2 linked regions of the Acidicapsa acidisoli genome follow. Each later gene encodes a partner of the first gene's protein in a complex. Links are inferred from orthologs where the notes say so. Each region holds a gene or a part of one and is shown in the gene's direction. Other genes may lie near its edges.

The links.
Region 2: the proteins of dnaN (region 1) and dinB are in contact, whole or in part, in a solved structure (PDB 1OK7), measured with the Escherichia coli proteins. The link is inferred for Acidicapsa acidisoli from one-to-one orthologs.

Annotation. Positions count from the first base shown.
Region 1 is NZ_JAGSYI010000001.1:1,290,326-1,293,506, forward strand. Bases 205-3,062 are described here. They hold dnaN (DNA polymerase III subunit beta), read left to right. Parts: upstream 205-964; coding sequence 965-2,161; downstream 2,162-3,062. Other genes in these bases: OHL23_RS05155 (retropepsin-like aspartic protease), read right to left, coding at 2,511-3,062. Also shown: more of OHL23_RS05155, read right to left, coding at 3,063-3,181. UniProt on the Escherichia coli protein: Confers DNA tethering and processivity to DNA polymerases and other proteins. Acts as a clamp, forming a ring around DNA (a reaction catalyzed by the clamp-loading complex) which diffuses in an ATP-independent manner freely and bidirectionally along dsDNA.
Region 2 is NZ_JAGSYI010000002.1:1,841,519-1,844,600, reverse strand. What follows is about bases 1-2,759. They hold dinB (DNA polymerase IV), read left to right. Parts: upstream 1-725; coding sequence 726-1,793; downstream 1,794-2,759. Other genes in these bases: OHL23_RS17350 (S9 family peptidase), read left to right, coding at 2,018-2,759; OHL23_RS17360 (GntP family permease), read left to right, coding at 1-650. Outside these bases: more of OHL23_RS17350, read left to right, coding at 2,760-3,082. UniProt on the Escherichia coli protein: Poorly processive, error-prone DNA polymerase involved in translesion repair and untargeted mutagenesis. Copies undamaged DNA at stalled replication forks, which arise in vivo from mismatched or misaligned primer ends.

The DNA of each region.
Region 1 (3,181 bases):
AATGTCGCGAAATGCCCGACATGAGTTCCCCGCAAACGAAAACAGGGAGCAGCGCTCCAGCGCCACTCCCCAATCCCATCCGCGATTGTTCCTAGACTACCCGTCCACCCTCAAATTCCCCGCAAATCGGTGAAATACTCCTAAGCTATTCAAAATAAACAATCTATAAACCAACCCCCACGAATCGATCCTTGACAGCACCAGCAGAACTGAAAAATAAATTGCCCAACGCCCAGGAGCAGTTGTCCCCCGGGTAGCCGGGCATCCACCGCTGCCCAGCTATCCTTGCGGTAACCCACTTTTCCACTACCCCGCCAAACCCTGTGCAAACTGTGGACACTCCGTTCCCGTTGCAAATCCCGTCCCCACTTGACCCGCATCAATCCAAGCTCAAACCCTGCTTTCCACCCCTCTTACCCAAAAATCCACATCCCATTTCCGCCTCGCTGTGGGAACGGTGCATCCTCCGGTACGCATTTCACCCCTGTTTTCCCACCTTTCCACTTGCCCTCAATTCCACAGGCCAGTTTTCTAAAACTCGTCCCAATCCCAACCCCAGACTCAACAACAAGATCCGCCAGATTTCCACTTTTCCTTCCGCAACGGGTACTACGGCGGGGCTAAATAACTCTTTGTTCAATTCTTTTCCGTAACCCGTCGCATCTCCCGCTCTACCTCTCGCAAAACCAAATCCGGGTGCCCCATCCCCTACCCAAAATTTGATGGCGCTTCATCCCGGCATGGGTGGGATCAACCAGTCTTCGAACGCCAACCCCAAATCCCCGCTTTTCATCGGTTCAAGCCGAGTTTTCCACCTGGCCCAAACCTTGCTCTTGCATACAATCAAGGCAGGCCAACCGCGCGTTTTCACTGCATACCCCTGTGGTGTAGAGTGGCATCACGCCCAAAGCGCGAGCGGCCACAAGTCGCAAAGCAACTTCTGACGCAGGAGAGGAAACAAATCATGCCAGGGCTGGGATTCGAAGAAATAGACGTTGTGACCACCGCACCTTCACAGGGGGCTGTAATGGAAATCACCGTAACGCGCCAGGACTTGCTCAAGGAACTTACCGCAATCCAGTCCGTTGTCGAACGCAAGACCACCATCCCCATCCTCTCCAACTTCCTCGTCGAAGTAACCGACGGCGCCGAAGGCGGCCAGATCAACATCACGGCCACCGACCTCGACCAGGCCATCCGCACCTCCGCCAAAGCCAAGGTCAAGAAAGCTGGCTCCTGCACCATCCCCGCGCGCAAACTTTACGATTACGTCAAGCTCCTCCCCGACGGCGAAATCTCCCTCAAGCTCCTCGACAACCACTGGGTCCAGATTCGCTCCGGCCGCTCCAACACCAAGATGGTCGGCCTGGGCCGCGCCAACTATCCCCAGGTTCCCGAGCTGCCCACCGTAGCCTCCGTCAAGATCCCGGTAGCCGTCCTCAAGACCCTCATCGCGCGCACCATCTTCTCCATCTCCAACGAAGAATCCCGCTACACCCTCAACGGCGCGCTGCTCATCCTCAAGGCCGAATCCATCGCAATGGTAGCCACCGACGGCCATCGCTTGTCGTTCGTAGAAAAGCCCGAAGAAACCCTCGATGGCGTAAGCGGTGAAAAGCGCATCCTCATCCCGCGCAAAGCCCTCGCCGAGCTGCAATCGCTCCTCAACTCCACCGAAGCCGAACACGTTGAGTTCGCCGACGACGATCTCTGGCTCTTCTTCCGTATCGGCCATCGCACGCTTTCCAGCCGCAAGCTCACCGGCCAGTTCCCCAACTACGAAGCCGTCATGCCCCGCGACAACACCCGCTTCGTCGTTGTCCGCTGCGCCGAGCTATCCGCCGCCATCGGCCGCGTAGCCCAGTTCGCCGACGAGCGCAGCGGAGCGGTCCGCATCAAGATGGAACAGAACGAGCTCAAGATCACCGCTCAGTCCAACGAATCCGGCGAATCCGAAGACTCCATCGAAACCCCTTACACCAGCGACCCGCTCGTAGTCGGTTTCAACTCCAGCTACATGCTCGACTTCCTCAAAGCCATGGGCAACGAAGGTGAAGTGCGCCTCGAATTCAAAGACGGCCAGTCCGCCGGCCAGATGCGCCCCGAAGATCCCGACGCCGAATACAAATATCGTTATGTTTTGATGCCAATGCGCATCTGACGCATCGAATACGCGGAAGAGGGAAAAATCCGCACTCGGCTCGCCTGTTTAAGTCAGATCAGCTAGGTGCGGATTCTCTTTTTCCCGGGCTATGGCCCAACGGGAGAGATAACATGAACATCTTCATGATTCTCGGGATTAGTTTATTTGCTTTGATGGGAATCGTAGTCCTCGTCTTTTCCTGCCTACCCTCCCCAATGGTCAATAAGCTGATGCGCCGATTCAAAACCACCCGCTGACGAATGGCAAGATAAGTAGGATTCTGTAGAACCCAACAGCCCACGCCTTCGCTGTTGTCGTTGTCTTTGCATTTCTGTCTGTCATTCCCGCAGGGAATCTGCTTATCTAGTCACCCCTCCAACCAAACCCGCATTCCCTTCAAATCCATCACCACCACCGAGTGCTCCAGCAGCGCATGGCCCACCGTCCCATCGAACATCCCATCCGGCAAATGCACCTCCGGCCCCGCAAAATACACAGTTGCATCTTTAGCCAGCACCCGGCCCTTAAACGCCTCGGCAGTCGCCACAGATGTCATCATGTCCACTCCGCCATCGGTGTACTTGATCCTCTCTTTTTTCGTGGACCTTGCCTCCTCAACCAACCCCAGCTTCTCCACCGAAGTCGGATAAATCAGCATCGTCCCACTGAACAGTGAGTCGATCTGCGCTGTAATAGCCTTCCCATTGACCGAGAACCCGGTAGCCACCAGAATCGGCGGCCCGTGCTTCCCAAACGTCGGAGTCGTCAACTCCCCGCACTGCCCCGGACACTGCACATCGCCCGTCTGGAGATCCGAAAACCGAACCTTCCGCCCCACATAATCCATCTCCAGCATTCGCCCCTTGAAAGCCGTATAAGCCAGCGACCCATCGGATTTAGGCATCTGATCCTTCGACATATACGCCGCCAGATCCATTACCAGCACCTTCACGTCGCCCAGTCCCGCATCGCCTATCTTCAAACCACTCAAGACCGCCCTTCCGTATCCCGGGACTTGCTTGCCATCCGCTCCCTTCA
Region 2 (3,082 bases), on another replicon or contig:
TTACTGTGTTCTCCATCCTGCTCCCCGTTCTTCTCATGTTGATCGGCAGTTGGGCCGACGCAATCGCAACGCCGAAGAGCGCGTTGAACGAGGCGCTTCATCTCGCCGGCAACGATGACATGGCTCTTTTGATCGGCGTGTTGGTCAGCTTCTTCACACTTGGCCGGTTACGCGGCTTTACGAGAGAGACGATTCTGCGCTTCAGCAATGAATGCCTCGCACCTACGGCGACAATCACGCTGCTGGTTGGCGCTGGCGGAGGCTTTGGAAGAATATTGCAGGATAGCGGCGTCTCTCAGGCCATTATCGGAGTTGCGTTGCAGAGCCACATTCCATTGCTGCTGCTTGCTTGGCTGCTCGCCGCATTGATGCGCCTGGCCACCGGTTCCGCGACTGTGGCTATGACGACAGCCGCCGGCATTGTGGCGCCAATCGCCTTGCATAGCACTGGCGTTCGACCGGAATTGCTGGCCATTGCCACCGGAGCTGGCTCGCTCATTTTCTCTCATGTCAACGACGGCGGCTTCTGGCTTGTGAAGGAGTACTTCAACATGAGCGTAGCGCAGACGATTGAGACCTGGTCGATCTGCGAAACCATCATCTCGGTCACGGCGTTGCTTCTCACTCTTGCGTTGTCGCTTGCGCTCTAATAGACGCAATATTCCCGAATAGCGTCCCTGAATTCTTAAAGAGCCCTCTCGAAAACGGCCTACCATGAATATGGGATGAACGGACGGAAGATTGTTCATGTGGATATGGATGCGTTCTACGCCTCCGTCGAGCAACGCGATAGTCCGGAGCTGCGCGGGAAGCCGGTTGTCGTTGCCTGGCGGGGAAAGCGCTCCGTAGTCTGCGCGGCCTCCTATGAGGCCAGGCACTTTGGCGTGCGCTCAGCCATGGTCGCGACGCATGCCGAGCGTCTGTGCCCGGAGGCAGTCTTTGTCCCTCCCGACTTCACGCGTTATCGGGCAGTTTCACGCGCCGTGCGCGAGATCTTCCTCCGGCACACGGATCTCATCGAGCCGCTATCGCTCGATGAAGCATATCTGGATGTCACCGAGAATAAGACCGGCCTCGCAACGGCTACGAAAGTCGCCAGCACAATCCGGCAGCAAATCCGCGAAGAGCTCAGCCTGACTGCCTCTGCGGGTGTCGCTCCCAACAAGTTCCTGTCGAAGATCGCCTCCGATTGGCGTAAGCCGAATGGGCTTTTTGTTATCCAGCCCGCGGAGGTGGCGAGCTTCCTGACTCCATTGCCTGTGGGCCGCATCCCCGGAGTTGGAAAAGTCACGGAAGAGAAGCTCGTCAGGCTCGGAATGCGCACGGTCGGGGAGTTACGAACCCTCCCGCTCAACGAGTTGCAACGCATGTTTGGCCGCTACGGACAACGCCTGTATGAACTGGCTCGCGGAATCGACGAGAATCCGGTCGTGCCTAACCGGCCGACAAAGTCCATCTCAGCCGAGGACACGTTTGAGCAGGATGTACTCCTTGCCGAAACTGAACCCATGATTCGGCGTTTGGCCGAAAAAACATGGCTCGCTTCCCGCAAGGAATCGCGAATCGCCCGCACCGTGGTCTTGAAGTTGAAGACGGCTGAGTTCCGCGTGATGACCCGAAGCCAGACGGCCCCGGAGCCGCCAGCCTCACAGGAAGAGCTGACTCAGATTGCTCTGTCTCTGCTGCAAAAAGTAGGAACTGATCCCGGGCAACGATTCCGCCTGGCGGGCGTAGGGCTCGGCAACTTCCGTGACCCAGGCGAGAGCGCGGAACCATCGCTTTTCCCCTTGTAGAGGGATGTCTCTAGTCTGAGCCCTCTGGAAGGAAATGATTGACAGAAATGCGCTCAGCGGAAACTGCGCGAGTATACTGGCTGCTCAACGGAAAATCAAGATGACTCAATGGGACGCGGTAGTCCTCAAGAAGTGCCCGCGTTTATGGTTTGAATGTTGATCCAATTTGCGATGTATCGTCTTGGTTATCGCGTTTTCCCGGTGAATTAAGGGGGAGGGAATTCATGCCAGTCAGAAACGCCTTGAACCGTCTTTTGGCCGGAGTTATGGTAGCCTGTGCGGCGTCAGCGCCCCTTATCGCGCAGTCGAACTCGTCCTCATCGAATCCGTCCTCATCGACCGCGACCTCAGGACCGGCGGCCTCGATTGATCACCCATCCGGATATAACCAGCCGCCAAAATACATTCTGGACGTAATGCACGCGCCTTCCCCGCCAGTTCCATTGGTAAGCCCGACAGAGGACACGATTCTCTTGGTGTCCTGGCAAGACTACCCATCGATTTCTCGGGTGGCGACACCTTTCCTGCGCCTTGCCGGCGTGCGCGTCGAGCCGAAGAATCACAGCAAGCACGACACCCCTGGCGGCTACGGCATCACGCCCTGCGCCAGGAGCTTCGCGTTGGTGCATATCGCCGACGGCGCGCAAATCCCCGTCGCGCTTCCCGAGGGTGCGTGCCCAGGCCAGCCAATCTGGGCCGCTGACGGAAAACGATTCGCGTTCGTGAATCTAGCGCCGGACGCGGTCGAGCTCTGGATCGGCGACGCGAAGACCGGCGAAATTCATCAGGTGTCCGGTGCGCGTCTCAACCCAATGTTCAACGACGAAATGAAATGGATGCCCGACCAGAAAAGGCTCTTGGTCAAGCTAGTTCCCGCGGAGATGGGTGCGCCGCCTCCTGAACCAACCGCGCCAATTGGTCCGAGCATTCAGGAGACAGAGGGTGAAAAAGGTCAGAGCAGTACCTATGAAAACCGCGACACGCTCCGCAACACGCACGATGAGGATCTTTTCAATTACTTCGCGGCCTCACAACTCGCTCTAGTCGACGCGGCCACCGGAGCGATCCGGCCTGTGGGTACGCCTGGAAACTACCAATCCGTCGACCCCGCGCCGGATGGGCAGCACATACTCGTCACCGCGATCCACAAACCCTACTCGTATATCACGACTTATGATCGCTTTCCCAAAGAAGTCGAAGTCTGGGACATTGCGGAACCCTCAAACCTTCGTGTTCATACCATCGCGTCGCTTCCGCTGGCGGATCGCGTTCCAATCCACGGCGTGCCG